One region of the Salinicoccus siamensis genome, then DNA from elsewhere that is predicted to be linked to it. Evidence: riboswitches for the same ligand, from Rfam matches in the RefSeq annotation. Region 1 holds a riboswitch; each other region holds the start of a gene.

Region 1 (8,039 bases):
GCAGGGCGGATCATCCATGAACTGCTCGAAGAAATAAAAGAAAATGATTATGAAGTAGTGGTCATGAGCAACAAGCGCTCTAAACGGGATATAAAGCATGTCCTCGGCCACGTTACCCATAAGATAGCCAAACGCGTGAACACGCCAGTGCTGATCATCAAATGATCCATACTGTAAAATGAAGGCTTAAAAAAGCCGGGAAAACCATTTAAAAGCCTGTCAACTATATGTGGCAGGCTTTTATTTTTCCAAAATCTATGGAGGGTGATGCGTTATGAAGGAAAGGAGAGAAACCGAGCGGCTGTGGGCCCGTGAAAAATATCGGGTCATGTATCATAGCCAACAGCATTATGATCGTTTAAGGGAAGCATTAAAGAGAGATGCCGGAATTGCGGAAGTGAAGGGATTGATAGAAGACGCAATAGCCATCCCCCCGACCAAAGGGTCGATGATGAATGCATTCGACCACATTTGGGGATATTTCACAAAGGGGTGCACAAATGCAGAACGCGACCGCTATGCAAATATGAAACAGGAATTTAAGGCAGGCAATCTTCCTAAAGAAGAAATGCTGGACCATCTGAAGTCGTTGGCGGTTCTTCATCAACAGAAATATCTGCTTGATTCCACATTGCTGTTTCCAGCCCCCAATTGAGCAAATTCCGTTTATTGCCAATACGAAGTGGGGTATTGTTGTAAAATGAGTAAATAGGAAAGACAAAGGGGTCTTAGATGAAGATAAATGAAATAGTCGATGCTTTAGGGGGTCAATTGTTAAAAAGTATAAATATGGAGGATAGGGTGGAGAAGTCGGTTTCGGGGATTACATCAATGTACCAGGACATTGAACCGGGTCATGTATTCATGCTCAAAAACTCTGCAACTTCAGAGCATTATTTTGATGCTGCTTCAGCCAATGCTCCTGCCTTCATCATTACGGATTTTGAGGTCGGCCGTTTTGATGACAGAAACGTGCCTGTAGTATATGTCGAAGACTTCATGAAGGCCGCGAATAAGATGGCAGAATTTTTTTATGGTAAGTCTATAAAAAAACTTAAATATATAGCAGTCACTGGTACGAACGGAAAGACGACAGTCAGCCACTTCATCGGCAGGCTACTGTCCAACCTCGGTTGCAGAACGGCAACTGTGGGTACTCTTGGAATATTTGACGATGCCTATCAGAAAGTGCCGTTTCGACATACTACTCCAACCACACCAATGCATCTGGAGTTCGCTGAAATCATCAAACATTTCGCCGATCGTGACTATGACTACATCGTCTATGAAGCGACGTCAATCGCCCTGGAGCAGCGGCGTACTGATTTTATCTGGAATGATATGGCCATATTCAATAATTTCAGTCCGGAACACCTCGAATATCATGGAACTGTAGAGGAATATTTGGCAGCGAAGTTGAAATTGGCTCAACGGAGTACATGTATCATGGCGAATGCCGATGTACCGGAGTATGCTTCATTGACGCGCCAAGGGAGGCATTTTTCCAAGCTTGGAGGCGCCTATTATCATTATCGGACAGAGCCTGACCACATCAATCTAAACATCGGCGGATTGAGCTACACGGTTTCACCAGGATTCATTGGAGAACATAATTACATCAATCTGGCTACTGCTATCTTCGGACTTGTGGAGGCAGGTTTTTCAGCTGATGCTGTCATAGGCGCTTCAAGAGGCATCCAGGCACCGGTGCATCGGTTCGAAATGTTTTCAGAAGGGCGTTATGACTTCATCCTGGATTTTGCCCATACACCCGTCGCCATCAATGAGTCCATATCGAATGCGATGAAGTATGCAGAAGCAAAGGGCAAAAATCTGATGGTCATGGTGACGGGCATCGGATTAAGGGGGCAGGATAAAATCAAGAAGACTATGGAAATGGTGCCGCAAAATGTCCCTTGCCTTATCCTGGCAGCAGAGCAAGTCGGCTACGAAGATGAGGAAACGATTGTCCAGATGATGGAGAGGCACTTGCCGGAAAGCTACAAGGATATGGAAATAATCACCGCGTTCTCAAGGCAGGAAGGTATTGTGCAGGCGATTGAACATGCAGGAGAGGATACCCTGATTCTATTGACAGGGATCAACGAGCCCCAGAATTACCGGGGCGCCATGGTGGCGCATGATGATCGGGAGTTCATTTCAAAATATATCAGCGGGAAGTAGAATAAAAAAAGATAGACCCTCCATTGAAGGGCCTATCGCATATTTTCTACGTATTCCTTGATGACTTCAGCCTGATTGTACTGTGTGTCCTTTGCGCTGTACAGCAGGGTGACATTATGACCATCACTTTCTTCCCGGAGTGTTTCGAGAAGCTCTTTGTGTTCTTTGAGTTCTTTGAAGTAATCTTGCTTGAATGTCTCCCATTTTTCCGGGTCGTGGTTGAACCACTTCCGAAGGTCATTTGAAGGAGCGAGTGATCTGTACCATTCATCATGGTCGAGATCTTCTTTTTTGATGCCCCTTGGCCACACTCCATCGACCAGAATGCGTTTTCCATCCTGGGAGGAAGAATCGTCATACACCCTTTTTGTTTTCAACATGATATCACCTCATTATGATCGTGCCCTTTATTGTATGGGGGCAAACAAATAAAAAATGAAATGGATATATAATTGAAATTTTTATGCATTTTATTTAATGTATAGGTAAATGAAGATAACGTGGGGGATTACTATGAATATTAAAGGTGTAGATATCGGAGCGGGCATGCCGAAGGTGGTTGTATCCTTCTCGGGTAATTCAAAGGAAATGATTGATGAAGAAATGGAAGCGGCAAGGATGAATACCAGTGCATTCGATATCCTTGAAATCAGGAGCGATGCATTTGATGCGTTGAGCCGTGAAGACCATATAGAAATGGTCGAATATATTACGAGCCATATGGCCGGGTATCCGATCATCTATACGTACCGGACATTGAAAGAAGGGGGGAAAGGCCAAAAGACGGCAGCTGAATATGAATCATTGCTTGCTGATGTGATGGAACGTTGCAGCATCGACATGGTGGATATTGAATTTTTCATGTATGAAGACATCATCGATAACCTCGTCGCGCGCGCAAAATCCAAGGAGATAGGCGTCATCCTCAGTCAGCACGATTTTCAGGACACTCCCCACTTTGACGAAATGATGGCAACATATCGAGATATGCTCGAAAGTGGCGGAGACATTTTAAAGCTGGCCTACCAACCGGCCGGGGGGCGTGACGTCCTCAGCATATTGAGTGCCGTCCATGATGCCCGTCAACAGTTTGATTGCCGGGTGGTCGGCATCGCAATGGGGGAGCTTGGAAAGATTACCAGGGTAGCCGGCGGAGTATTCGGTTCATGCCTGACCTACGGTTATATACTTCACAAAGCTGCACCTGGACAAATCCTTGCAGAGGATTTGAAGGAAAACCTTGGGTTGTTTGAGGAAGGTAAATAGAAAAAGTGCCGCAGAAGGGCACTTTACTTGATCATATGTTTGATTTCAGGAATTCCTGGACGGATTCAGGTGACTTGGCATCTGCAGAATGCAGGTGGGCGAGCTTCTTGCCGTTCTGGAAAACGAGCAGGCTCGGAATCCCCATGACATCATTCTCATCCGCAGCTTCGGGCACATCGTCACGATTCAGTTCATACCACTCAACATGGTTGTATTCTTCCAGGATGGGATCGATGAACATGTTCATGCGCGTACAGTCCGGGCACCAGTCTGCGAAAAACTTGATGATGATCTTATCATCACCTTGAATCTTTTGGCTGTAGTCATCATATGCAGTAATCGGCTTCATAATCTTACTCCTTTATATATCGATATGTTTCAGTCTACCATCTTTTTTTATAATATGAAAATATGCCAGACCCCAACATCCATGGAAAACTTGAAGAATCACCTTATAATTAAACTGGAGGAAATTGATGACTATATTATATGGGTATCCAAAATGTACGACTTGCCGTAAGGCCAAAAACTTCCTGAAAGAGAATGACATTCCTTTTGAGGACATCGATATCGTGAAAACCCCTCCATCCGGAGAAGAAATATCAGAGATGGCCAAGAAATCCGGAAGAAGTTTGGATGAATTCTTTAATTCACGTGGAAAAAAGTTCAAGGAACTGGAACTTAAGACACGTCTTGATACTTTATCCGACAATGAGAAGCTTGGCTTGCTGGAAGCTGACGGGCTGCTTATAAAACGACCGTTGCTCTATCGCGAAGAAACCGTACTGCTCGGTTTTAAAGAGGCAGAGTATAGGAGAACCTTTGATACGAATGATTAACCTTGCTTAAATGGCAAAGTATGTGAGAATATATATGTGTATAAGAAAAAGGAGGTTTTTATTGTGGCATCACCAAAAGAATTCAAGTATTCAGAAGATCACGAATGGGTCAAGGTGGAAGATGGCAAGGTAACACTCGGCATCACTGAGTTTGCACAATCAGAACTCGGGGACATCGTATTCGTCGAGCTCCCTGCTGAAGGTGACGATATTACAGTTGGGGAATCATTCGGTAGCGTAGAATCAGTTAAGACCGTATCTGAATTATATGCGCCGGTAAGTGGTACAGTAGTAAAAATAAATGAAGAGCTGGAAGATAGCCCTGAACTCGTCAATGAATCTCCTTATGAAGAGGCCTGGATGCTTGTTGTCGAACTTTCCGACGATTCACAGGTCGATAAGCTGATGGATGCGGATGCTTATGATGAAATGGTGGACGCATAGAATACTTGAACTCTGGACATTGTCCAGAGTTTTTTTAAAATCTATCATGGACCAGAGGTGATGGCTATGCATGTTTCTGATAAGATACTCATTGTAGAGGGAAAAACAGATAAGCACCGCATCGAAGAAGTACTGGTGGAGCCTGTACATATAATATGTACGCATGGTACCATGGGAATCTCCAAATTGGATGAAATCCTGGAAGAATCAAATGGTTCTGAGGTCTATATCCTGACCGATTCAGACAGGGAAGGCAGAAAGATCAGACAGTGGTTCAAAAGGCACATTAGTGAGGGCACGCACGTTTATATAGATTCTAACTATGGTGAAGTGAGCCGGTGTCCCCTCGATTATCTTGCGATGCTGCTCGCCCATCATGGATTTTACGTCGATGAAAGACTGCTCATGAAAGGTAAGTTCGAAAATGAAGAAATCCTCCGAAAAAATCGATATAATCAGCCATATTCAAGCTGAAGACACCTTTATCCTGTACTGCTATGCGCCAATCTGCGCCAATTGCAGGATTGCTGAGAAGATGCTGGATGTAGTAGCGGAGATGAAAAGTTTTTCCTATACAGCAGTGGACCTGAATTATGAAAAGGAATTGATTGAAAAATATCAGATCCGTTCTGCACCCGCACTCCTCCTTTTTAAAAATGGGAAGTTGAAGGAAGAAATCTATGCATTTCAATCCGTCCCCCATTTAACTGAAAAATTAGAAGAATTTTTTGTTGACGCCTAGACCGACTGGTGCTATCATGGTTAACAATCGAATAACAAGACTCTTATCAAGAGTGGTGGAGGGAAGTGCCCTATGAAGCCACGGCAACCGTCATTATGACAAGGTGCTAATTCACTAGATCCTAGGATCGAAGATGAGAGGCTGCGGATGATACCAGAAGCCTACTCATTTTTTGAGTAGGCTTTCTTATTTTTATAGGCAGGAGTGGAGCATGATGATAGATATAAAAAAAGCGACCAAGACATTTAAGACTAAAGCCGCAGATATAAAAGCAGTGGATGAGGTAGATCTGCATGTCCGTCAGGGCGAGATATTTGGGGTGATAGGCTACTCCGGGGCTGGGAAGTCCACACTGATCCGGCTGCTCAACGGTCTGGAACGGCCAACTTCAGGTGACGTGGTGATCAGCGGAGATACCCTTACTTCGATGACACGCCCTGCACTTCGGAAAAAACGCCAGAAAGTTTCTATGATTTTTCAGCATTTCAATCTTCTCTGGTCTAGGACGGTCGCTGAAAACATCAGTTTTCCGCTTGAAATTGCCGGTGTGCCTAAAAAGGAGCGTGAGAAGAGAGTCGCTGAACTGATTGCTCTGGTCGGATTGACGGGACGAGAAGACAATCATCCGAGCCAATTGTCTGGAGGCCAGAAGCAACGGGTGGGGATCGCCCGCGCATTATCCAATCGGCCCGAAGTGTTGCTGTGCGATGAGGCGACAAGCGCGCTCGATCCGGAAACGACCGATGAGGTGTTGGATCTGCTGATCAGGATTCGGGATGAAATGGACTTGACTATTGTTCTGATTACCCATGAAATGCATGTGATCCGTAAAATCTGTGATAGAGGCGCTGTCATGGAGAACGGCAAGGTAGTCGAAACAGGACCGATCATAAAATTGTTCCAGAATCCTGAACATAGCGTGACGAAACGATTTGTCAAAGACGATATCAATGATGAAGAATCAGCACTGTCTTTTGAAGAGGTGAAAGAAATGTTCCCAGCTTCAAAGGTTCTGAAGCTTGGATTTGTCGGGTCCCAGTCCAGGGCGCCGATCGTTTCCCAAGTCATCAAAAAATACAACTTGGACTTGAACATATTGTCTGGCAACATCAAGCGGACCAACAACGAGTCCTACGGGCACCTCTACGTTGCCATAGAAGCGGACGAAGAGAAGTTGGGACTTCTTGGTGAGGAGCTTGCCGAGCACGATGTAACAGTGGAGGTGGAGCAGCAATGATGAATTTTGTGGCAGCATTCCAGGAAATGCTCTCTTTTGAGAATGTCAGGTGGGGGAATGTGTGGACAGCTACACAGGAAACCCTCTATATGACGGTAGTTTCAACCGCGTTCACCTTCATCTTCGGCCTGATGCTAGGCATCATACTCTTCTTGTCATCCAAGAAAGAGCATGCAGCAAGTGCGCCGATCTATGGCGTAACGGCTTTCCTCGTCAATTTGTTCAGGGCCATACCGTTCATCATATTAATCATATTGCTGATACCATTCACTAAAGTGTTGATGGGCACCATCATGGGCTCCCAAGGTGCCTTGCCGGCATTGATCATTGGGGCGTCCCCCTTCTATGCAAGACTTGTGGAAATAGCACTGAAAGAGATTGACAAAGGTGTCATCGAAGCAGCGGAGTCCATGGGGGCAGGCACTTGGACAATCATCAGGAAAGTGCTCCTGCCGGAGTCTCTGCCGGCATTGATATCAGGAATCACAGTCACGGCGATCATGCTGGTCGGGTCCACTGCGATTGCAGGAGTCATCGGAGCCGGCGGGCTGGGCAACCTTGCCTACATGGTCGGTTTCACCAGAAGCCAGAGCGATGTCACTCTGGTCGCAACGATAATAATATTGGCGATCGTTTTTATCATCCAGTTCATTGGAGACTTCACCGCCAAAACTGTGGATAAAAGATAGCCCTCATTATAAATACAATTGGAAAGTAGGAATTGATCATGAAAAAATATCTATTGTTTTTTACCCTGTTGGCATTTGCAGTTCTCCTGACAGCATGCGGTGGTTCCAAAGATGCCGTTTCAGATGACAGCGAGGAAAGTGCAGAGAATGCTGAAACAAGTGAAAACGAAGAAACTGAAGAGGCTGGCGGAAAACTCTCGATAGCCGCTTCTCCCGCCCCACATGCCGAAATTCTTGAAAAGGCAGCCAGCCTGCTTGAATCAGAAGGAATCGAACTTGATATTTCAATCGTCAATGACTACACTACCCCAAACCGTCTTTTAGCGGATGAGGAAGTCGATGCAAACTACTTTCAGCACACACCGTACCTTAAAACGGAAAAAGAATCCCACGATTATGATCTAGAAAGTGCAGGGAATGTCCATATAGAACCTATGGCCGTCTATTCGAAAGACTATGATGCCCTAGAAGACTTACCAGATGGCGCAACCATCCTTGTTTCCAACAACCCGGCTGAAGAGGGACGTTTCCTGTCATTCTTTGTAGATGCAGGATTGATCGAAATCGAAGAAGGCATCGATATCGAAGATGCAACATTTGATGACATCACCAAAAATGAAAAGAATTTCGAATTCAAC
Region 2 (8,039 bases), 510 kb from region 1:
ATATGATATCTAGAACAGTAAGTATACATGTTCTATCAAAGGCGTTTTAGATGACATAATCATCAATCGCCTATTATGTCATTTTCATTACAATTATTATGTTACATGTTTAATTGTTCGCTTTCAAGGGGATAATGTAGATTATTTAATGTAAAATGTCATTTTTCCATAAATTCTGAAGCGCTTTGAACAGTTCGATCACTTCCTTCAGCTCGACTTCACCTACAGCCAGGGAGATGCGGATGTAATATTTTCCTCGCGAGCCGAATGGAATTCCTGGAGTGACAAGGATGGAACATTCACGGAGCAGGTAGGCCTTAAACGTCTCGCCGTCAAACCCCTCCGGCACGCGGATCCAGCCGAATATCCCCCCTTTAATCGGGTTGATCGGAATACCCATCTCCAGCAATGCTTCTGTAACCAGGCGGCTCCTTTTGGAGAACGTATCCTTCTGGACGGGCAGAATATCCCCAGCATGTCGGAGGGCTGCGGTAGACGCCTCCTGCACCACGCCCCACATGCCTGTTTGGGTATGATCCTGATAAGTGTTGATTGCATTGATCATTTCCTTGTTTCCTACAGCAAAACCTGAGCGGAACCCCGACATGTTGAACCCTTTCGACAAGGAATATATCTCAATCGCACAGTCAAGGCTGCCTTCACTCTGAAGAATACTTGGATGCTTCTCCTCAAATGAAAAAGGGGCGTAGGCAAAATCATGAACTATGCGGGTTCCTGTTCCTTTAAACCGCTCTATCGTGCGATCGAAAAAGGCGCGGTCCGCAACCGCGCCAAGCGGATTAGACGGATAATTCAAGTACATCAGCCGTGCATTGGCCTGCTCCTCGTCATCCAACGCATCGTAGTCGGGCAGATATCCGTTTTCTGCGAGAAGCGGCAGGTCATAGATCACCCCTTTCGCCAACTCGACGCCTGCTGCATAATCCGGATAACCTGGATTGGGCAGGTAGACGCCTTCCCCCGGCTCGATGAACATCATCGGAAACTGCACCAGGGCACTCTTGGTGCCGTACAGTAGCGCGATATTCTCCTCTTCCAGTTCCACCCCGTATCCCCGCTTATAGAAATCGATGATTGCAGCCTTAAATGATTGTTTCCCCCGGAATTGACCATATCGTTGATTTTCCGGCTGATAGAGTGCCTCGGCTGCTCGCTTTAGGATGGGTTCAGGTGTCTCGGCGTCCGGAATGCCGACTGCGAGGTTGATCAGCGGCAGGGGGCCAAATGCTTCCTCTCCGGCCATAGCCGACTTGAAATAGCTGTCAGGGATGCTCGAGAGTAGTTTATTCATCTTCATTCTCCTTCCGGTTTATCAAATCCTTTGAATTGTTCATCTATCGTCTGTTTGAAATGTTCCGACTCGACTGCTTCAATGAGATCTTTTGCCATTTTACTGTCTTTATCTGAAGCATTGACGACAATCTGATTCCTGAAATTCTCATTCATATCTTCAAGTTGCAGCGCATCCGCCAAATCCATACCGCTTGCCAATGCAAAGTTTCCCGGCACGAGTGATAATCCGATCTGATCCACACTTCTCGGTAGCTGCCCTGAATCCTGGTAGACGAATTCCAGATTCTTATTGTTTTTTAATATATCCTTTTCTTCGATCGCAAGTAAATTGGCATCCTCTGCAATTTCAATCAGCCCCGCGTCCATAAGCGTCTGGAACCCCCTCGAAGAATTGACGGGGTCCAAGGGAAGTGCCACTTCGCTGCCATTTTCTATTTCATCCAATGAATCATATTCGCTGGAATAGAGTCCCATAGGCGCAGTCGGCACTTGGATGAGGTTATGGAAATCCGTGCCATTCTCCTTATTGAAGTCAGCCATGAACGATTTATTCTGATAAAGATTCGCATCCAGATCCCCGTTATTTAGAGCATTGTTCGGTTGGATATAATCGGTGTACTCCACGATTTCGACCGTGTAGCCCTGTTCTTCCAGTGCTGGCTTCAATGCAAAGTTCACCATATCGCTGTAGGGGCCGGTGGAAGCGCCGATTGTGATCACTTCCCCCTCCCCTTCGTAGAGCAGCGCGCTGCTGCCTATGATGACAGCAAGTGTTGACAGAAGGAATATCAGTATCCCACGCATATCAATTCCTCTCCTCTCTTTGGCTCAAATAGTCCCCGATTATCTGGATGAGCTGGACAATTATAATCAAAATGATGACAGTGGCAATCATCGTCACAGTATCATAGCGATAGTAGCCATATCGTATCGCAAGATCTCCGATGCCGCCCCCACCGACGACACCTGCTGTGGCGCTGAAGGCGACGATGGTGATGATCGTCAGCGTAATCGCCTGGGTGATTCCCCGCTTCGCTTCCGGGATCAACACATCCGTAATGATCAGCCAGAGTGATGCGCCCCCAGCAATGCTCGCTTCAATCACCCCTTTATCCACGCCATTGAAGCTTGTCTCCACCAGTCTCGCAAATAGCGGCACAGCGGCTAACGAAAGCGCCACACTGGCAAATACCGGCCCGTGGGAGCTGTTTGTCAGCCAAGTCGCAATCGGCATGATCGCTACAATCAATATAATGAAAGGGAAGGACCGGATCACGTTCGTCAGCGCCCCTAAAAACTGATTCAGTGGTTTTATCCTATAGAGCAGCGGATTGGCGGTCACATACAGCAATACACCGAGCGGGAGTCCGAGCAGCACCGCAAAGAATATGGATATCGATACCATGAGAGTCGTTTCGAGTAGTGCCCGGTATAGCAGCGGTGTAATTTCTATCAATCTATCCATATATTTCAGCCCTCTCTATTCCTTTTGAGTCGTCGATGAACTGCTTCAATCTAGTGATCTCTTCCTGTCTGCCTTTGATGTGGAGCATCAGAAATCCAAGAGGCATATCCTGGATATATTCGATGCGGCCATTCAATATGCTTATATCGCAGTCAAAATGACGGTAGAGTTGGTTTACATAGTTCGCTTCCGCATATTCATTCAGGAATTTGATGGTGATCACTTCAGATTCACTGTTCAGTTCAATGTGCGGTGGGATGGTGAAATCATATATATCCTGAACAAATCCTTTCGTCACTTCGTGTTCCGGATGGCTGAAGATCGCGTAGACATCATCCATCTCCACAATCTCTCCTGCCGTCATCACGCCCACACGGTCAGCAATCTCTTTAATGACCTCCATCTCGTGGGTAATCAACACAATGGTGATGCCCAGCTCCTTGTTGATCTTTTTAAGCAGTTTCAGAATTGTTTTTGTCGTATCAGGATCGAGTGCACTTGTCGCTTCATCACACAAAAGCACTTCAGGACCATTGGCTAATGCCCGTGCAATGCCGACACGCTGCTTCTGTCCGCCACTCAAGTTTTTGGGGTAGCTATCCATCTTGTCGGCCAAGCCCACAAGTGCCAGTAACTCTTCGATGCGCGACGACACCTTCTTCTTGTCGTAATTGCTCGCCTTCAACACAAATTCTATGTTCTGGTAGACCGTTTTAGTTTCAATCAGATTGAACTGTTGGAAGATCATGCCGATCTTCTGACGTTTTACACGCAAGTCCCTTCCTGCCAACTTGCCCAAATTGGTACCATTAACATTGATGCTGCCGGTAGTCGGCTGTTCCAACAAATTGATCAGGCGCAACAGAGTACTTTTCCCCGCCCCGCTGAAGCCAATCAGACCGAAGATCTCGCCCTCACGAATGGAGAGCGTCGTCTTTTTCAGAGCTTCTATCCTTTTTCCTTTAACAAAATATTCTTTAGAGACATCGGTAATTTCAATAGCCACGCCACCACATCCTTTTTATATTAAAAACAAAAAGCCATCTGCTAAATGCAAATGGCTTAAAGATATCTATCTGCCAAGCATCCGCTTGTAGGATTTAGCACAGTACCATAACAGCCTGTTGCTGAAGCTTCAAAGGGCCCAATCCCTCCACTTCTCTGGATAAATGTATTTAATTGAATGAATATCACTTTACTCGAGACTATTAGAATTGTCAATATATTAATAATAATAAATCTTTTATTTTTGATTTCTATGGATAATGATAATTTCAAATCAAAAGGGATTTAAAAACAGGGTGATGACATCACCCTGTTTTCCTTATGAATATGATATCTAGATTCTAGATAATACATAGAATCTATCAAAGGATTATGGACCTACCATTATTTAAAAAGTATTGCGCAGTACCATCTCAATAACATCCTTATTATGTAAGACTAAAATCTCTTTCTGCATCATTCGACCACTTTGTTAATATTACCAATTTGAGGTGTAGTAAAGGGTGAATCGATTATAATTTATAAATTTGGCATGGTAAAAATCTGATGCGGCTTGGTTAATATGGTTATGATAAATTTTGTCATATTCGTATGACCCGAAAAATGGTCCTTTATAAACAGGGAGCAATACCTCAGCTTTTTCAGGATTGTATCTAATTTCATTTAATAATATATATAACCTGCTAACGGTTTCTATCTCAATTTCTACTTTCCCACAGTTCTCTAAAGAGAAATTATCTACGAAATAACCCTGAAGAGCGTTAAATTTCCTATAATAACTATATTCTATAAATTCTTTGGTTTCATTATCTTCAAGATATAAATACATATCCAAACCCATTATATCGTTCCCCTCTAGCTATTTAATTACATTCATCTCTTTCAAGCTAATATATTTACCAGATCCAATAATTATGTGATCTAAAAAGTCAACGCCGATCATTTCTCCACATTCATACAAACGTTTTGTAACCTCGATATCTTCTCTCGAAGGCGAAGGATCACCACTAGGATGATTATGTACACATATTATCGCGGCAGCGCTCCTCTTTATCGCTTCTTTATATACCTCCCTAGGATGCACTATCGAAGTATTCAAAGACCCTTTAAACATCGTTTCTTGGTGGATAACCATATTTTTGGTAGATAAATATAAAACTACAAAATGTTCTTGTTGATAATATCTCATTTTTTCCATAAGTAGTTTACTCACATCATCTGGGCTTTTTATGTAAAGATCTTCCTCTAATGAATGTGTATGCATTCTTATTGCTAGTTCAATAACTGCTAATATGGTTATTGCTTTTGCTTCCCCAATACCTTTAATGCTGATTAGTTCCTGATAAGTAAGATCACGCAGTTCACGAACAGATTTCATATCTTTTATGATTCTGTTTGCAATTCCAATACTAGACTCCTCTTTGTGGCCGGTATTGATGATTATCCCAAGCAACTCTTGATTAGTAAGCTTATCAGGACCATAAATCATCAATCTTTCTCTTGGTTTATCCGAAAAGTGCATCTCTTTAATTAACATTCTTATAGGAAGCCTCCAAAATATATAGAATTCAAATCATCATATAACAAAAATGAAAGTATAATAGCCGTAGTAATAAACGGGACCAGAGGGATCTTAGCGGGTAACTTTGTTTTATAGAAATGCAGTATTATTACAAATAACCCTCCAATCAAATAGGTAAGAAGTAAGCTATAAATAAAGAAGTTGACAGGGGTAATCAAAGTGATTACTGTAAACAATTTTATATCGCCATATCCTATTGACTCTGAAAATAAATAAAAGAATAGATGTAAAATTAAAATTATACAAATGTCCTGAAATGGTTCTAAATAATATAGATCTGTTAAAAATAGTCCAGCAACTAAAAATATAAGATTCATGTGATTTGGTATTTTTAAATTTTTTCTATCATAGATTGAAAGCGGCAACAAAATTGTAATCATCAAATAATATAATGTGAGGTCTTTGAGAGAAAGGTTAAAATAAATGGGCAGTAAATAAAGAAGTATTACTAAAATTTCACAGACTATAAAACTGTTATCGATTTTCTCTTTGCAATAGGAACATTTCCCCTTAAGCAAAATAAAACTCATTACCGGAATTAGCTCATAAGGCTTTAAGCTCTGAAAACATAAATCACATCTACTTCTACGATATAAAATCGAAATGTTATCGGATGCAGTTACAGCATATATAAATGATGCGCAGATACCTCCAAGAATAATTATAAAAAACATAGCATCACCTCTTCCTGACACTATATTAGCTTCATAACCTTATTTAGTAAAAACGCAGTAATCACCAATAGACAATAATAAACTGCAAAAAATTAATTTCAGCTTAATAATTATACATGTTTCTTTATTATTCTACCTTCAATACCATTTTCTGTTTAACACAAAATTTTTGATATCGCCGATTGTAAAATTAAGCTAGACACATAGAAAGAGCCACTCGTGATACACTCAAAATGGTTTTCCAACCAAAGAAAACATAGGAGTGATCACGAATGACCGACACCCATTTTAGCACGGATGAACTGGTCATCATAGCATCCTACTTTCATCAGAACATCCCTGTTTCAAAAATCTCCAAACGGGTCTGCCGGGCCCGACAGACGGTCCATAATGTTGTGGCTTTTTTTAGAGCCGGCCACAGCGCATTGGACTACTACCAGCGCTACAAGGCAAACAAGCAGCGCTGCGGCCGGAAACGGACAAGACTGCCAGCGGACCAACACGCATATGTGACAGGAAAAGTGGCCCAGGGCCGGACACCGGATGTGATTGCCGGCCGGCGTGACCGTAAGATACAGTGTTCCAGCCGCACATTGTACCGCATGTTCAAGCGTAAGGACTGTGATGTGTCCACATTGCCAATGAAAGGCAAAAAAACCCCAACGATCATAAGGAACGCCGGGAGCGACAGACGGTCCGGCGCAACATTTCAGAAAGGGTGGACGACTATCCAGCGTTCAATAAAGAATTCGGCCATCTGGAGGGCGACACTATTGTCGGTGTGCGACATAAAAGCGCCGTCATCACGCTGGTTGAACGGCTATCGAAAGTCATCATCACATTGAAACCTGAAGGTCGGACGGCCAAAGATATCGAAACTGCCATCAATACGTGGTGTCACTTGGTGCCGAGAAACCTGTTCAAGTCCATCACTTTTGACTGCGGTAAAGCATTCTCCAACTGGCAGGCGATGAGCAATCGAAATGACCTGGCCATCTACTTCGCCGATCCGGGGACGCCGTCACAACGGGGATTGAATGAACATTCCAACGGCCTGCTCAGAAGGGATGGACTGCGTAAAGATATGGATTTCAACACAGTCGACCACGCTTTTATCGCATCGGTCGCTGCAAGAAGAAACCATATACCGAGAAAATCATTGAACTACCGAACACCATTGGAAGTATTTTTGAGTTACATGGGTGAAAAAGAACTGTCTAGCTTATTTTGACAAATGAAATAATAAACATTTTCCTATTAGTGCTCTAAATTTTTTTGATCAACTTGCAAATTTTTTTAATAAATCTGTAGATACCACAGCTTCCATTATTATTTTTTGTAAATAGTGTTTGGTACTTTAAATCTAGTTTGTTATCAAACTTTAATGTTAACTGAGTTTCTAACTCCTTTGTCACTATCCCTTCTAGTTTAGGGATAATTTCCTCGATTAATTTTTTATTAAATTCATCTTTTTCAACCTTTTTAATATATTGTTCCTTGAAAAAATTGTTAACGGAACCAATTGTGGTAAAGATTAAAGTAAAGCCAATTAACTTATAGTAAATAATATTCGTTGAATCACCATAATTATTGGGACCGTCAATAATTATGTGTAAATGAATGCATACCTTTTCTTATAGTGTGTGTTACTCGCTAAACATTTCAGTTAGTTCGGCCCGTGCTTGGTCAAAACCGATGTGACACCGTGTCGCAAACTGCTGGTTGTAAGTTTCGAATTGAGTGACGAGAAAACGATCAAGCGATGCTTCGTTCGGAAACTGCTCCTTGCGCTTACTGTACCGTTTGATTCGCTTATTGAATGACTCAATCAGGTTTGTGGAGTAAATGCTCCTCCTGATTGCTTCAGGGAAATCATAAAAGGTGAACAGATCCGGATTGGCTTTCAATGATTGCGTGACTTTGGCGTAGGACTTTTTCCACTTCTCTATAAACGCATCCAAAGCCTGTTCAGCGTCTGCTTTGTCCGTGGCGCGATACA
Region 3 (8,039 bases), 1.0 Mb from region 1:
GCAGTGCCAGGGGAGACGATAGATGAGAGGACTCTGATTTTACACCTAAAGGCAAGGTTAGCCCGCTACAAGTTACCGAAAGACATAAAAGTGGTTGAAAATATTATAATGACCTCGACGGGCAAGGTTTCGAGGGGGCAAAACCAGCAATTTTATGATCAAAGTGAAAGCCGCAAGCAATAAAAAAGCATGGCCTCAAAGCCTGCCTCATAGGTAGGGTTTCAAGGTCATGCTGATTTATTTTTTTCTTTTTTCTCTTTTGCAGGTACCGGATCAAAGCCGCCTTCATGGAATGGGTGGCATTTAAGTATCCGCCTGACAGCCAGGTACCCGCCTTTTATAGCACCATGTTCCTGCACGGCGTCGATGCTGTAGTTCGAACAGGTCGGATAGAATCTGCAGCTTGGTGGAAACATCGGGGAGATGGCCTTCTGGTAAAAACGAATCATGGATAGAAGGATTGATTTCATTGAGTATCACCGCTCTTTTATTTATAACTTCCATAATATAAGGTACACTGGATTTAATCAAATTTAAGACTCAAATCGATTTGGAGAGGATGCAATGCTGGAATTTATAGATCATCATGGGCGCAACGTCACTTTTGACCCAGAGAGTGTGGAGGATGCAGACCATGTGCTGGCAATCTGCAAGATGGATGGAAAATATCTGTTCACAGAACATAAGGTCCGTGGTATCGAATTTCCGGGCGGTAAGTTGGAAGACCGTGAGACTCTCCGGGAAGCATTGCAACGGGAAGTGTTCGAAGAGACCGGCGCGAGCCTCTCAGAGCTCAAATATATGGGCGCGTACACTGTACATGACAGCCGTCCATTCAAAAAAGGAGTCTATTTCGGAATCGTCGATGACCTTTTCTTCAAATGTGAATACATGGAGACTTATGGACCTGTCGTCTATCCTTCGATAGAGGCAGTGCCGGAAGAAAAGCGGAGTTTCCTGCTTGATGACCCGTGCATCCAATTCATATATGAGTTGAGCAGAACTGATGTTTTTTTCAGTTGAGCATCCCAGATGATAAACAAAAGATCAGGTCGCACTGCGACCTGATCTTTTGTTATGGCACAAGCAGATTCATCACACTGTGAATCCGCCGTTTTGTGCGATATGTTCGGAATCTTTACCGAACTTTTTGAAGTTCTCGATGAATGATTCCTTCAGTTGCTTCGCTTTTTCATCATATGCTTCTTCGGATACCCAAGTATTGCGTGGGTTCAATATCTCATTCGGCACACCTGGCACTGAAACTGGTATGCTCAATCCAAAGACGGAATCCTCTTCAAAATCATTGAGGACAAGCTCTCCACTGATGGCACGCCTTACCATGGAACGCGTATATTTGAGATCCATACGCTTACCGACACCGTATTCCCCTCCGGACCAGCCGGTGTTTACGAGATAGACATCGACGTTATGCTTATCGATGAGATCACCCAACATATTCGCGTAAGTTGTCGCATGAAGCGGCAGGAATGGAGAACCAAAGCATGTAGAGAAGACAGGTTGCGGAGAAGTGACACCGCGCTCTGTGCCTGCAAGCTTGGAAGTGAAGCCGCTCAGGAAATGATACATGGCTTGTGATTTAGTCAGCTTCGAGATGGGAGGCAACACACCGAATGCATCAGCGGTCAGGAAAATGATCGTATTCGGGTGACCAGCCACTGAAGGGATGCGTGCATTGTCGATGTAATCGAGAGGATAGGCTGCACGAGTATTTTCAGTCAACGCGTTATCGTCATAGTCCGGAGTGCCGTCTTTATCAACCACCACGTTTTCCAGAACCGTCCCGAAGCGGATTGCCTGGTAGATTTCCGGTTCCTTTTCAGCGGACAGGTTGATCGTTTTGGCATAGCAGCCACCTTCGATATTGAACACGCCATTTTCATTCCATCCGTGCTCATCGTCACCAATCAGTTCGCGCTGTGCATCTGCAGACAAGGTCGTCTTTCCAGTGCCCGAAAGGCCGAAGAACAGTGCGACATCCTTATTCTCACCGACGTTGGCAGAGCAGTGCATGCTCATGATCCCTTGTTCCGGGAGCAGATAGTTCATGACGGAGAAGATGGATTTCTTCATTTCACCAGCGTATTCCGTCCCCCCGATGAGTACGATGCCTTTTTCAAGGGAAACGATGATGAACGTTTCCGATTTAGTACCATCGACTTCAGGGTCGGCCTTGAATGTCGGGGCGGATACGATGGTGAATTCAGGGTTGATGTTAAGAGCTTCTTCCTTCGTTTCCGGTCTGATGAACATGGTGCGGGCAAACATATTGTGCCAGCTGTATTCATTTATTACTCTAAGGTCAAGGCTGGTTGCCTCATCAGCGCCTGCGTGCCCGTTGAAGATAAAGAGTTCTTCCTTGTTATCGAGATAGTCGACGACTTTCGCAAAAAGGTTGTTGAATACCTCTTCGGAAATTGGCTGGTTGACTTCTCCCCAATCAACCTTGTCCCTGGAAGTGTCATCTTCGACGATGAAGCGGTCCTTAGGACTTCTGCCGGTATATTTCCCGGTTTCGGCACGCAAAGCACCCGTATTGGTCAGTTTCCCCTCTCCTCTCTCCAAAGATTTTTCAACAAGTTGGGAAGTGGAGAGTTGGATATGTGCCGCATCCTTCGACACGAGATTCTGAATTAACTCGGAATGGTTTACCATTGTTTATGCCCCCGTTTTATAGATTATACATAGATGATGCTTTTCATGAATTAGTATAACACATTCATAATTGAGGTGACATAATAAATATCAAACAAGAATAGCTTGATTTGAAACCTCTCATCTAGTATATTATAGGGTAAGTTATCTCTTATCAAGAGCCGGTGGAGGGAACATACCCGATGAAGCCCAGCAACCTCTTTACTGAAGAAAGGTGCTAAAGGATGCAGAAGTGATTCTGATCGATAAGGGGAAGAGCGGAGCCTTTTCTCGTCTTATGGAGAAAAAGGCTCTATTTTTTTGCAGTGGGAGATAGCTAATATACTTAAAGGAGATAAAGTTAATGGCAGAGCGTAGACTTTTCACTTCGGAATCTGTTACTGAAGGTCATCCCGACAAGATTGCAGACCAGATTTCCGATGCGATACTTGATGAGATACTGAAAGGGGATAAAGATGCCAGGGTGGCCTGCGAGACGGTGGTCAATACCGGTATGGCACTGATTGTTGGAGAGATAAGTACAAACACTTATGTAGATATCCCTAAAATTGTCAGGAAGACGGTCAAAGATATCGGTTACATCCGTGCCAAATACGGTTACGACTACAAGACTATGTCGGTATTGACGGGGATTGATGAACAGTCTGAAGATATCGCGCAAGGTGTTGATGACGCTTTTGAAACGCGGGATTCGGCAACCATTTCAACAGGGGCAGGCGATCAGGGGCTGATGTTTGGTTTTGCATGCGATGAGACAGAAGAGCTCATGCCTCTGCCAATAGCGTTGGCACATCAGCTTGCCAGGCGGTTGACGGAGGTGCGGAAGGAAGAGATCATCGACTATCTGCGGCCGGATGGCAAGACTCAGGTGACTGTGGAGTACGACGAAGAGAATAATGTAAAGAGAATAGATACCATCGTCATCTCCTCACAACATCATGAAGAAGTGGAGACGGAAAAGATCCGCGAAGATCTCATCAACCACGTCATCCGAGAAGTTGTGCCTGAAGAACTGCTTGATGCGGACACGCGCTATATCATCAACCCGACGGGCCGTTTCGTCATCGGAGGCCCCCAAGGTGATGCAGGATTGACTGGACGCAAGATCATCGTCGACACATACGGAGGATATGCCCGCCATGGTGGAGGCGCATTCAGCGGTAAAGACCCGACTAAAGTCGACCGTTCTGCAGCCTATGCTGCTCGCTATATCGCAAAAAACATCGTGGCGGCGAAAGTTGCTGCAAAATGTGAAATTCAGCTGGCTTACGCGATAGGGGTCAGCGAGCCGGTCTCGATTTCAGTCGATACGTTTGGAACATCTGAATATAGTGAATCGGCTATCGTAGCGGTTATAAGGAAGCAATTCAACTTGTCGCCTGACGGCATCATAGATATGCTCGACCTAAAGCGCCCGATATATAAAGCGACGGCGAGCTATGGCCATTTCGGCCGTAACGACGCGGAATTCCCATGGGAGAAGATTGATAAAGCCACTGCCATAAAGACGGAACTTGAGAGCGTCACGATGAAATAAATGGATAGCTCCCTTAGAAACAGGGGGCTATCTTACATAAGTACGCTAATCCGGTATATTTATATGCAGATGCATTATTTTCCTTGAAAAGCTCGCTTTTCCCATGTAAAGATATATCATTTCCGGTATAATGAACGGAGTCTTAATTAAGACGGGAAAGTCAAACAGGAAAGGAATTGAGGAAAGTCCATGAATACAGATATTTTTACCAATCCGATATTCATCGTGGTGGCAATTCTGCTTCTTATCGTTGCAATTGCGTTCCTGGTCTATTATTTCAGGAATAGAGGCAAAGTGAAAACGCTCCAGGAGGAGTATGATAAAGAGAAGGACGCCCTAGTCGAAAAATATGAGGCTGATAATGCAGCCGAGCGCCAGGAACATGAAGAGAAATTGTCGTCAATCAATGAGAAATATCACGAAGAAACGACATTGCTCAACAATAAACTTTCAAGCCTGCGCCAGTTTACCGTAGACAAGGGAGAGTACTTGACCGATTTGTCACTCCTACAGCTGAAGGACCGCCTTGTGGCAGATGAAAAGATCAGGGAGACGGATATGTACATACTCTCCAATGTGTATCTGCCTTCACGCAATTACACGAACACCCGTAAAATCGATCATCTGGTACTTACGCGGACGGGCATCTATTTGATCGACTCCAAATATTGGAGTGGGCATATACTGCATGGTGTCAATGAAGAGAATTTTGAACAGTTGCCTTATGTAGAACATTTCTTTGACCTTCTGGATATTGACAAGGCAAAAGAACAGACGTTGATATTCGAAAAGGGAAATGAGCAGAATGTGGCAGTCAACCATTATAATGAAACGATCGAAGAAACTAAAATCTCTGCTGAAAAACTCAAGAATATCTTCAAGCTCCAGTACGACGTTGTGCCGATCATCTACTTCAACCCTGAAGACAACGGCAACTATTCCATCGCGAACTACTCCAATGACCCTTCCATAAAAGTATTGGTGGGCGAGGAGGAACTTGAGAATTTCTTCATGAAATATGTCTTCCACGGCCGGTTCCAGTATACGGTTAAAGACCTGGATGAAATTGCAGAAGCGATATTCCAACTGAATCCATAAGCGAAACTTTTGTTTTGATGGACTGAAAGCCTTATAATTTTCTTATAAGGCTTTTATTCTATTTAATGGGAGGCAATCATTTATGTCTGAAGAAATCATTGTACTGAACCCTGCAACAGGTCAGGAAATCGACAGGGTGAAAAAAGAGAGTAAAGCAGATATTGACAAGAAAATTGAAAAAGCGCATGAAACATTCAAAAAGTTCAAGAAAAAGAATCCTCATGACCGCAGTGCACTACTTACAGAGTGGTCCAAGCTGATAGGTGAACACAAAGAGGAAATCGCTGAATTGATAACAAAAGAGAATGGTAAGCCGCTACAGGAATCACGCGGTGAGGTCGACTATGCACGCAGTTATGTCGATTATTATGCTGAAGAGGCAAAACGTGTATATGGCCGCACCATACCACCGCACGAAGATGATGTGCGCATGGTAGTGACCAAACAGCCGATTGGCGTCGTCGCTGCCATTACGCCATGGAACTTCCCGATTGCGATGATGGCCCGCAAAGCAGCACCTGCAGTTGCAGCTGGCTGTACTTTCCTGGTTAAACCTGCAAGTGCAACCCCATTATCTGCAATGAAATTCCTTGATCTGGCATTGGAAGCAGGATTCGATGAAGGTGTCGTCCAATACGTTACCGCCTCTGGTAAAGATGCCGGTGAGGCTTTCACAGAGTCTGATAAAGTAATGAAAATAACATTCACAGGCTCCACCGCTGTCGGAAAGTCATTGATGGAAGGTGCTGCCTCAACAGTCAAGAACATCACCATGGAATTGGGCGGACATGCCCCTCTGGTCGTCCACAAGGATGCGGACATTGATATGGCCGTCGAGCAGGCGATTGCCTCCAAATTCAGAAACTCCGGACAGACATGCGTATGTGCCAACCGCTTCTATGTCCATGAAGATATTGCCGACGCTTTCAGCAAAAAATTTGCAGATGCTTCGAAGAAGCTGAAGATGGGCAACGGTCTTGATGAAGACGTCGCAATAGGACCGATGATCAACGAAGATGGCTACGATAAGGTAATGCGACACATCAACGATGCCGAGGAGAAAGGTGGTAAGATCCTAACGGGCGGTAAGGGTTCAAAGGATGAAGGATACTTCATCGAACCGACAGTAATCACCGGTGCCACTGATGAAATGGTCATCATGAATGAAGAGACGTTCGGACCGGTGGCGCCAATCCAGACATTCTCCACTTTGGATGAAGCCATTGAAAAAGCAAATGATACCGAGTATGGTCTGGCAGCTTATTTCTTCACAGAAAGTTACCGCGATGGCATCAAGCTCCAGGAAGGTCTTGATTTCGGTGTGTTGGGCTGGAACAATGGTAAACCGAGTGCAGCACAGATTCCATTTGGCGGACTCAAAGAAAGCGGGATGGGGCGTGAAGGCGGCCCTGAAGGCATCGAACCGTATCTCGAAACGAAAATCACATCCATGCGCGTTTAAAGCAAAAAGTCCGTCCCATGCCGGGGCGGACTTTTTATGATGGAGAGGAAACGTAAAGGCCGAGTAGAAGGGCCAGGAAGGGCACGGTAAACATCAAAAGCGAATATGCGATGAAAGATTTATAGCGCCTTTGTTCATATAACTTCAATTGATCGAGGGTGAACGATGAATACGTGGTGAATCCACCCAGGAATCCTGTAACCATTATTAAATAGAGTGTACTGCCTATACTCAGGAACATGATGACGACCCCCATCAGAAAAGAGCCGACTGAATTGATGATGAGGGTTCCGACGGGAAAGGCGAGACTCTGCAGCTTCGGGCGTGTGGATATATAACTTCTCAATGAAGCCCCAAGAGCGGCACCAATGCCGAGGAATATTATTTTAATCATGAGGCACCTCCTGATTTCATGCCGAGAAATGCAAGCATGAATCCACCAAACAAATTGATGGCCAGATAAATGGAAAGTGCCAGGAGGTCTCCAACCTCCACCAGCATATAATTTTCATAGGTGAGCAGGGAAAATGTTGTAAAGCTGCCAAGGAGGCCCGTAATCAAAAAGTCATGCCACAATGGATTGCGCGCCACCAATTTCTGGAAGATGAAGCCTATGCCGAAGGCGCCAAGAAGGTTGACGACCAATGTCGCAGTAAAGAAAAAGGGTGTCACTGCAGCCAAAGACAAAGCAATCGCATACCTTGAAACAGCTCCAATCATGGCGCCACATGAAATGATAATATACTTTTTCATATACCCGACCTCCTTAACACAAGAAAGAAAATGCAAAATCTTTCATATACCTATATAATGTACCATAAGTAAAGAAGGAAGAGAGTGTGGGTGTATGAAGCAGACTAAAGTGGCGATTATAGGTGGGGGCGTAACAGGGGTATCCATGTTAAGCCATCTTGTGCACGATGAACGATTCACTAGCGGGATTACGGTTGATATATATGATAACGCGTATACGATGGGCAGGGGCCAGGCTTATCAGGAAGATAATGAGCATCTGCTCATCAATGTCCCTGCTGACGAAATGTCTCTTGGGGAGAGCCATCCGGATTACAAAAGTTGGCTTAAACCAGAAAATGGGCAAGAGCTGTATACCAGCCGTCAACAATTTGGGGATTATGTTAAAGACCAGTTGGAGACGATTGCGTCTACACACGAAGAGGTCCACTTGAGATATGCGAAAGTCGACGGAATCGAATATGATTCCAGCAGTGGGAAATTCACACTTTCCATAGATGAGGAGGAAGTGTT
Region 4 (8,039 bases), 260 kb from region 1:
CTCCGATGTTGCCAAGGCCGACGATGACTATGTTCATTGAATACCTCCATTTTAAATGTATTAAAGTAGTATAAGCGTAAAAGGGCTCCAAATCAATCCATATAATTCTGACAATTCTGTATTGACAAATAAATCATAGGTGGTTATAATTGCTCTCAACACATCTCAAAAGAGGCGATTATAATGGGACACATAAAACACCAACAACATAATCGATTTTATTTTAGCTATTTTTGATGCCGTTTGTACTCATCATTGCGTACAAACGTAAAACATATTCTGTTTGTATCAATGATGGCTAAAGCATTTTGTGATGTCTAGCCATTTATATAAAATAAGTGGCTAGAATTCGGCAATATAATTTTATTCAACTTGAACCGCCACTTATTTATATAAATAGGTGGCGGTTTTTTTATCAAGATTTTATCTAATGGGAGGTTGGCAATATGATCATTCATGTTGGACAAGGTGCAGAAGAAAGTGAGATACAGGAGCTTATACGTAATATAGAGGATGCAGGTTTCGGTGTGAATCGCTCTGACGGGAGAAACCGGACTGTTATCGGGCTGATCGGGGATACATCCAATGTTACAGAAAATGATTTCGCGAAATATAGGATTGTGGATGGTGTCCATCGTATACAGGCTCCATACAAAAAAGCCAATAGGCTGTTTCACGAAGATGACAGTGTCATTGATATAGATGGTGTGAAGGTAGGTGCAGAGAATTTCATGGTCTGTGCCGGCCCATGTTCCGTTGAACATGAAGATGACATGGTGGCACTCGCACAAAAGCTTAAAGCAGCTGGTGCAAACACATTCCGAGGCGGAGCGTTCAAGCCAAGAACCTCGCCATACGCATTCCAAGGGCTTGGTCTCGAAGGATTGAGGATCCTCGACGTTGTAAAGAAGGAAACCGGCTTGCCGATCGTCTCTGAACTCATGTCTACAGAATACATCGATGAATTTGTAGATACGGTGGACGTTATACAGATAGGGGCGCGGAATATGCAGAATTTCGACCTTCTCAAAGCAGTAGGTGAGACCGATAAACCTATATTGTTGAAGAGAGGAATGTCGGCAACGATGAAGGAGTGGTTGATGTCTGCAGAATATGTCATGGCCGGCGGCAATGACAATGTCATTTTCTGCGAGCGGGGAATCCGGACTTTTGAAACGGCCACGCGCAACACTTTGGATATTCAGGCAGTGCCAGTCATGCAGAAAGAATCCCATCTACCAATCATTGTTGACCCTAGCCACGCTGCGGGCGTCAGACATGTCATCCCTTCAATGGCAAAAGCAGCTGTCATGGCAGGTGCCAATGGGCTGCAGATAGAAGTCCATGAAGAACCTGAGAATGCATGGAGTGACGGCCAGCAGTGTTTGACGCCTGATGAATTCGGTGACTTGATGCAATCGATAAATATGCTGCTCGACATCGAAAAGAAAACAGCTGATAATCAACAAGTTATCCAACAATAGGATAAAGGAGGGGAACGCCATGAACACTCATGGAAAGTTGAGAGGGAAAATTGATGAGATAGATACAGAAATGATCGCTCTGTTTGAAGCACGTATGGAAGTTGCAGAGGAAATAGCAGAATGTAAAATTGCACAAGGCATACCAGTGTTTGATGGCACACGTGAAGAAGAAGTGATATGCAGGAATGTAAATAAACTTCAGGATGATGCCTTGAAAGAATACGCCGACTCATTTTTCAAACATCTCATGGCGCTCTCCAGAAAAAAACAACAGGAAAATTTTGAAACAAGTAAAATCTCCCATGAAATATAAAACACATTACGTAGAAAGCCTCTGAAACTGGATCCAGTTTCAGAGGCTTTTCCGTTATTATTCCTCAAGTCGTGTGAGGTCGTAATAGGTATTTTGGTATGTTTCATTGATCCAATTATTGAAAAGGAGATGGGCATGGCTCTTCCAGGAGAACACAGGTCTGGAATCAGAGTCGTCCTCGATGAAATAATTGGAGGGTGGCAGAATTTTTCCACCCGTGCGCAAATCTCTTTCATATTCCTCTTCTAAAGTGGTGCGGCCATATTCCAGATGACCGAGGACGAAGAGATCACGCTGGTCATCAGTACACATTATGTCCGGGCCGAAGCGGTCATGGCTAGTCAATACCTCAAGCCCCTCTGTATGCTGAACCGCCCTATAATCTATTTGGGCATGCCTAGATTGAGGGACTCGGTAGACATCATCGAACCCTCTCAGTAAGGGATGGTACGGTTTGATGTTATCATAGTCGAATACACCAAATATTTTGGCTGAAAGCACAAACTTCTGGATGCCAAAATAATGGTTCAATGCGAATTGGGCTCCCCAACAGATGAAGAATCTTGAGAATACATGGGTTTCAGACCACTTCATTATATCGCGCAATTCGTCTATATAATCCACTTCGTGAAAATCCAGTTTTTCGACTGGCGCGCCAGTCACAATCATGCCGTCATACTGTCTGTCAGTTATTTCCCCGAATGTGTGATAATACTTCTGAAGGTGGCTGGTGGGTGTGTTCTTACTGATATGGCTGTTCATATGCATGAAATCCACATCGACCTGCAGTGGTGTATTGCCCAAGAGACGGAGAAGCTGTAACTCCGTCTCTTCTTTTTTAGGCATCAGATTCAGAATAAGAATGCGTAGCGGGCGAATATCTTGAGTATGTGCACGATGCTCTTCTATCGTATAGACATTTTCATTGTGCAAGTGTTACTTGACAGGTAGGCCTTCAATTATTTTTATCGGCATTTAAATCGCATCCAAAGCTTTTTCGAGGTCACCAATGATATCATCGATGTGTTCCAAGCCTATAGATACGCGGATGGCCTCAGGTCTCACTCCGCCTTTCAACTGTTCAGATTCGTCGAGCTGCGAGTGTGTCGTAGAGGCGGGATGGATCACCAGGGACTTTGCATCACCGACATTAGCGAGTAAGGAAAAGAGCTCCAAAGATTCAATGAAACATTTTCCGGCTTCATACCCGCCCGCCACCCCGAAAGTAAATATGGCGGAGGCGCCTTTTGGAAGATATTTTTTCTGCAGAGCGTTATATTTACTGGACTTAAGGCCCACATAATCCACCCATTGTACTTTTTCGTGATCTTCGAGATATTCTGCTACGGCTTTTGCATTTTCAACATGTCTTTCCATCCTTAAAGATAATGTTTCGATGCCCTGCACCAGTAAAAATGCATTGAAAGGAGATATCGCAGCACCTGTATCGCGTAATAATGTAGTTCGAAGTTTGAACACGTAAGCGGCCGGACCGAATGCCTCGGTAAAAACAAGCCCATGGTAAGAGTCATCGGGTTCAGTAAGACCTGGGAATTTGCCGTTGTTCCAATTGAAATTCCCACCGTCCACAATCACGCCGCCTATGGAAGTGCCATGCCCGCCGAGGAATTTGGTGGCAGAATGGACAACAACATTAGCTCCGTGCTCAAGTGGACGGCAAAGGTAAGGTGTGGCAAATGTGTTATCGACAATGAGAGGAATACCATGAGTTGAAGCAATCTCAGCCAATGCTTCAATATCCTCTATATTGCCCTCAGGATTGCCAATTGTTTCAATGAATATCGCTTTTGTATTATGTTTAATTTTACGTGAAACGTTATCAATATCCTTTGTGTCAACAAAACTTGTCTCGATGCCGAATTTCTTGAAGGTATGGTTGAATAGCGTATGTGTGCCTCCATACAGGCTGGTCGTTGAAATGATATGGTCTCCGTTACCAGCGACACCTTGGATGGCATAGTTGATTGCAGCCATGCCTGATGCGACAGCCAAACCCCCAACCCCGCCTTCAAGATCCGAGACCCGTGTTTCAAGTGCTGCAGTCGTAGGGTTCATGATGCGCGTATATATGTTGCCGGCATCCTGAAGACCGAATAGTTCGGCCGCGTGCTTAGTGTCATCGAATACATAAGAAGTGGTCTGATAGATTGGGAGCGCGCGTGATTTGGTGTCCGTATCTACTTCCTGGCCTGCATGCAACTGTTTTGTTTCAAATCGATAGTGTTTCGACATTTCCATACCTCCAGATAATATATTAAAATTAAAAAAGAGTCTGCCCAAAGATAAAGGGAGACTCTTGAGTCGCTCATCTTTCAGGACATGCCTGTGGGATTTAGCACCTTACCTAAAAGGTTGCCGGGCTTCATAGGGCCAATCCCTCCACCGCTCTTGATAAGTGAATATTGAATTAAGAGCTATAATACTATAGGGAACATTTAATTGTCAAATATTTTAAAAAATTTTAAGGATGTTTGGCAAAGTATCTAATAAGGAAAATGAAACAACGAAAAGGGGAATGAGCATGAAGATTGTCAAACCTGCTCCGATATATCATGAAGGTGGTTATAGGGCGATCATCCTATTGCATTCTTTTACGGGTACAGTAAGGGATGTGAAGAACTTGGCAGAACATTTGAAGGATGAAGGCTACACAATATCGGCACCCAGTCTGGCAGGACATGGTACGGGTCCTGATGCAATGGCAAAGGTGGGCCCTCAAGATTGGTGGCAGGATGTAGAAGAAGCTTACGATGACCTCAAGAAAAACGGTCATGACGAAATTGCGGTTGCTGGGGTCTCTCTTGGAGGGCTCCTTTCCTTGAAAGCGGGCGAGGAGCTTGAAGGTATAAAAGGAATAGTGGCGATGTCGGTACCTATGGATAAGGATAATGATGGCATCAATAAAAGAATGATAAATTACACGCGCAATTTCATGAAGTTCGTTGGGCATTCAGATGAAGAGATAGAAGAAAAGGTTAAGGAAATCAAAGAAGCGCCTATGGAGGGCCTAAAAGATTTCAAAACAATGATTGATGAAGTACATGGGCGGTTATCGGAAATCGATGTGCCCGTAGCGGTAAAATACGGTGAGAGAGATGCTGAGTCATATAGGGATAGTGCGCTGCAGATTTTTGATGAATTGCAGATCGAAGAAAAACATGTCAAAGGATATTCAGATACAAGCCATCTCATGACACGTAGCCGGGAAGAGGAAACACTTTTTGAAGATATTACCAGATTTGTGGACGGTCTCTCGTGGAAGCGCTAAAGATGTAGACGATGTAGCTACAGTGTGAATGACTCCAAAGATTGTGTGCTTGAGAATCTCTAGAAAACCAGTTAAACTTTATAGTAAATTCATATAAAGCCATCTAGGGTTCCGCCATCCAATGGGACTGGTCCGAGAGATGGCGCATGAGCGGATCATGACACGGAGGGACAAAAGCCTGGGAGAGAAATCTATTCTCTCCCAGGCTTTTTTACGGATTAGGAGGAAAATGATGAGTATACAATGGATAAAAGTATTTATTGCGAGTGCTTTTGAAGTAGGGTGGGTGATTGGTTTGACCCACTCAACCTCATGGTATCATTGGCTGTTTACAGGCATTGCGATTTTTGTCAGTTTCTACTTGATGATTAATGCAGGAGAATATCTACCTGTAGGTACAGTCTATGCAGTTTTCGTAGGACTGGGTGCATTTGGGACTGTACTCTCTGAAATCATCTTGTTTGGCGCGCCCTTTTTACCATTGAAGATCACTTTGATTTCATTGATATTGGTGGGCGTAATAGGCTTGAAGATAGTAACAGATGACAAGGAAAGGCAGGGGGAGTAGTATGGCTTGGATATCACTTATAGTAGCTGGAATGTTTGAAGTATGCGGTGTGCTTTCCATCAATAAATTGCATAACGACAAATCGCTCACTGCCTTGGCCCTCTTACTCCTATGTTTCGGGTTATCCTTCTTCTTCCTGGCAATCGCACTGGAAACATTGCCGATGGGCGTGGCGTATGCTGTGTGGACGGGAATAGGGGCTTCCGGAGGCGCACTTCTTGGGATGTTCTTCTTCGGGGAGTCCAGAGATTGGCGACGCATCTTTTTCATACTATTGATTATTTCTGCGGTTGTAGGGTTGAAACTCATTTCCTAGGAGCAGTTCCGGCTTAGAGAGGGCTGTTGTGGAAGATTGTTAGAAGTAGTAGAGGCCGCTTTTAGATAGAAGCGGCTTCTACATATCAGTCCAGGTATTTTTCCAGATCGGTGTTATTTGTCACGATTAAAACTGTCTCTCCTTCATTGGAACTAGTTGCATAGCGCTCGGCTTCACCTTCGCTGAAACCGAAATCCTGGAATTGTTTTCTCATGGTTTTATCCCTTTCTTCTAAAGCAGCTTTTATACTTTCTTTGACTCCCATTTCAATGACCCCGGCTGTGTTGATACCCATTTTGCTGACAATTTCCTTGGTGTAATCATAATCATATGAAAGGATATAGATATCACTGCGATTTACATTGTTAGTGATAAGCGTGTCTACGGCTTTTTGGAAGACATCCTGATCTTTATAGAGTCTAATGAATGGTTTCATGAAATTTCCTCCAATCCATTTACATAATCCCTATTAAGTTCCCGGTGGATAATTCAACTAAACATAAGGGCTCCTACCATAATTTTAAGCTACATTTGCAAAAGCGTGGCTATATACAAGCATTGACAAAACTTTGCTCACTCTTTAGTATTACAATATTATAATTCCCAAAGAACGGAAGGTGTCTGATTGTGAACGCAGTTCTGATTGCAGTACTGGTAATGATATTATTGAGCCTATTTAGATTGAATGTGGTACTGGCCCTTTTCATAGGCGCACTTGCTGGTGGTCTTGTGGCCGGCATGGGGTATGGAGAGGTTATCAGCATCTTTACGGAAGGAATCGTTGGTGGTGCAGAAATAGCATTGAGCTATGCATTGCTTGGCGGATTTGCAGCTTTAATCGCCTATAGCGGCATCACGGAAGTGCTGGTGGGTTTCATCATCAGAATCCTGAAAAAAGAACAATCCAAAAAAGCACGGATTGTCGCCAAAGTATCGATTATTTTTGCCTTATTGGCAATCTCCATAATGAGTCAGAACTTGATTCCGGTACATATTGCCTTTATCCCCATATTAATCCCGCCTTTGCTGAGCCTGATGAATGAACTTGGATTTGACCGTCGTCTCATCGCAGTCGTTTTGACTTTCGGATTGACCTTCCCCTATGTTGTGCTGCCGATCGGATTTGGACAGATATTCCAAAATACCATCGTGACCGGGTTCCAATCAGCAGGGGTTGAAATTGCTTTTAGCGAAGTCGCTCCTGCGCTTATCATACCCGCGGCTGGCTTCGTGGCAGGACTGGCTGTTGCACTGTTCTTCTATAGGAAACGCCGTTATTATAAAACGCTTGAAATTGGTGGCGACACGCCTAAACAAATCAACGGCAAGACCATAGCCATTGCGATAATCGCAATCATTATAACGTTCAGCGTTCAAATAATGACCGATTCCATGATATTTGGGGCGTTGGCTGGAATAATGGTCTTCTTCTTATCTTTCCAGTTCAAATGGCAACAGCTTGATGATGAATTGGTATCCGGCATCAAAATGATGGCATATATCGGCATTGTAATGCTTGCAGCAAACGGATTTGCGTCTGTCATATCAGAAACCGGACATGTCAATTCGTTGGTTGATGGCATCGCAGGTGCACTGGAAGACCAAAAGGTTCTGATAGTCATTTCAATGCTTCTCGTGGGACTGGTCGTCACTATGGGGATAGGATCGTCATTTGCTACAATACCGATCATCTCAAGTATTTTTATTCCGATGGGGATGGAACTTGGACTATCGATCACGGCCATTATTGCAATCATTGGCACGGCTGGTGCTCTCGGAGATGCAGGCTCACCCGCTTCCGATTCGACACTTGGTCCGACAGCAGGTTTAAGTGCAGATGGCCAGCACAATCATATATGGGATACTTGTGTACCTACCTTCGTTTTCCTTAATATCCCAGTCCTCATTGCCGGATTTGTTGCAGGAATGGTGCTATAGGTTGGAGAGTGTCTGCTTTTCTAATAGTGGATTAATGGAGAGTTGAGGAGTGACATTATGTATCATACAGAATCTAAAAGAGAGATGTGGCGGCAATTCATCACGATATTATGGCCGATACTGATGACGCA

The links. A riboswitch is a leader RNA that binds a small molecule or an ion and turns the genes downstream of it on or off. The one in region 1 is predicted to bind S-adenosylmethionine.
Region 2: another riboswitch for S-adenosylmethionine. It lies ahead of ACZ5LF_RS07065 (methionine ABC transporter ATP-binding protein); the one in region 1 lies ahead of ACZ5LF_RS09565 (methionine ABC transporter ATP-binding protein).
Region 3: another riboswitch for S-adenosylmethionine. It lies ahead of metK (methionine adenosyltransferase); the one in region 1 lies ahead of ACZ5LF_RS09565 (methionine ABC transporter ATP-binding protein).
Region 4: another riboswitch for S-adenosylmethionine. It lies ahead of ACZ5LF_RS10995 (O-acetylhomoserine aminocarboxypropyltransferase/cysteine synthase family protein); the one in region 1 lies ahead of ACZ5LF_RS09565 (methionine ABC transporter ATP-binding protein).

What each region holds. Positions count from the first base shown of each region.
Region 1 covers NZ_AP043765.1:1,869,451-1,877,489, reverse strand. The annotation lists gene ACZ5LF_RS09615 (universal stress protein) at 1-165, shown strand, start outside; gene ACZ5LF_RS09610 (YbgA family protein) at 275-655, shown strand; gene ACZ5LF_RS09605 (Mur ligase family protein) at 733-2,184, shown strand; gene ACZ5LF_RS09600 (DUF488 domain-containing protein) at 2,217-2,564, opposite strand; gene aroD (type I 3-dehydroquinate dehydratase) at 2,698-3,450, shown strand; gene ACZ5LF_RS09590 (thioredoxin family protein) at 3,482-3,799, opposite strand; gene ACZ5LF_RS09585 (Spx/MgsR family RNA polymerase-binding regulatory protein) at 3,927-4,289, shown strand; gene gcvH (glycine cleavage system protein GcvH) at 4,353-4,733, shown strand; gene ACZ5LF_RS09575 (toprim domain-containing protein) at 4,800-5,207, shown strand; gene ACZ5LF_RS09570 (thioredoxin family protein) at 5,158-5,475, shown strand; SAM riboswitch class I at 5,516-5,615, shown strand; gene ACZ5LF_RS09565 (methionine ABC transporter ATP-binding protein) at 5,690-6,712, shown strand; gene ACZ5LF_RS09560 (methionine ABC transporter permease) at 6,709-7,401, shown strand; gene ACZ5LF_RS09555 (MetQ/NlpA family ABC transporter substrate-binding protein) at 7,440-8,039, shown strand, end outside.
Region 2 covers NZ_AP043765.1:1,356,421-1,364,459, forward strand. The annotation lists gene ACZ5LF_RS07050 (aminotransferase class I/II-fold pyridoxal phosphate-dependent enzyme) at 146-1,318, opposite strand; gene ACZ5LF_RS07055 (MetQ/NlpA family ABC transporter substrate-binding protein) at 1,315-2,118, opposite strand; gene ACZ5LF_RS07060 (methionine ABC transporter permease) at 2,120-2,779, opposite strand; gene ACZ5LF_RS07065 (methionine ABC transporter ATP-binding protein) at 2,772-3,785, opposite strand; SAM riboswitch class I at 3,849-3,951, opposite strand; gene ACZ5LF_RS07070 (hypothetical protein) at 4,263-4,625, opposite strand; gene radC (RadC family protein) at 4,644-5,321, opposite strand; gene ACZ5LF_RS07080 (prepilin peptidase) at 5,324-6,040, opposite strand; partial or broken gene ACZ5LF_RS07085 (IS30 family transposase) at 6,313-7,271, shown strand; gene ACZ5LF_RS07090 (IS256 family transposase) at 7,687-8,039, opposite strand, start outside.
Region 3 covers NZ_AP043765.1:856,943-864,981, forward strand. The annotation lists gene menE (o-succinylbenzoate--CoA ligase) at 1-183, shown strand, start outside; gene yidD (membrane protein insertion efficiency factor YidD) at 228-470, opposite strand; gene ACZ5LF_RS04525 (NUDIX domain-containing protein) at 565-1,023, shown strand; gene pckA (phosphoenolpyruvate carboxykinase (ATP)) at 1,096-2,676, opposite strand; SAM riboswitch class I at 2,825-2,928, shown strand; gene metK (methionine adenosyltransferase) at 3,020-4,213, shown strand; gene ACZ5LF_RS04540 (nuclease-related domain-containing protein) at 4,403-5,311, shown strand; gene ACZ5LF_RS04545 (NAD-dependent succinate-semialdehyde dehydrogenase) at 5,394-6,773, shown strand; gene ACZ5LF_RS04550 (fluoride efflux transporter FluC) at 6,808-7,167, opposite strand; gene ACZ5LF_RS04555 (fluoride efflux transporter FluC) at 7,164-7,526, opposite strand; gene ACZ5LF_RS04560 (FAD/NAD(P)-binding protein) at 7,621-8,039, shown strand, end outside.
Region 4 covers NZ_AP043765.1:2,130,069-2,138,107, reverse strand. The annotation lists gene ACZ5LF_RS11015 (prephenate dehydrogenase) at 1-37, opposite strand, end outside; gene aroF (3-deoxy-7-phosphoheptulonate synthase) at 447-1,484, shown strand; gene ACZ5LF_RS11005 (chorismate mutase) at 1,504-1,797, shown strand; gene ACZ5LF_RS11000 (homoserine O-succinyltransferase) at 1,855-2,730, opposite strand; gene ACZ5LF_RS10995 (O-acetylhomoserine aminocarboxypropyltransferase/cysteine synthase family protein) at 2,773-4,050, opposite strand; SAM riboswitch class I at 4,121-4,216, opposite strand; gene ACZ5LF_RS10990 (alpha/beta hydrolase) at 4,340-5,086, shown strand; guanidine-I (ykkC/yxkD leader) riboswitch at 5,179-5,273, shown strand; gene ACZ5LF_RS10985 (DMT family transporter) at 5,319-5,654, shown strand; gene ACZ5LF_RS10980 (DMT family transporter) at 5,656-5,970, shown strand; gene ACZ5LF_RS10975 (YflT domain-containing protein) at 6,056-6,406, opposite strand; gene ACZ5LF_RS10970 (Na+/H+ antiporter family protein) at 6,595-7,908, shown strand; gene ACZ5LF_RS10965 (MATE family efflux transporter) at 7,966-8,039, shown strand, end outside.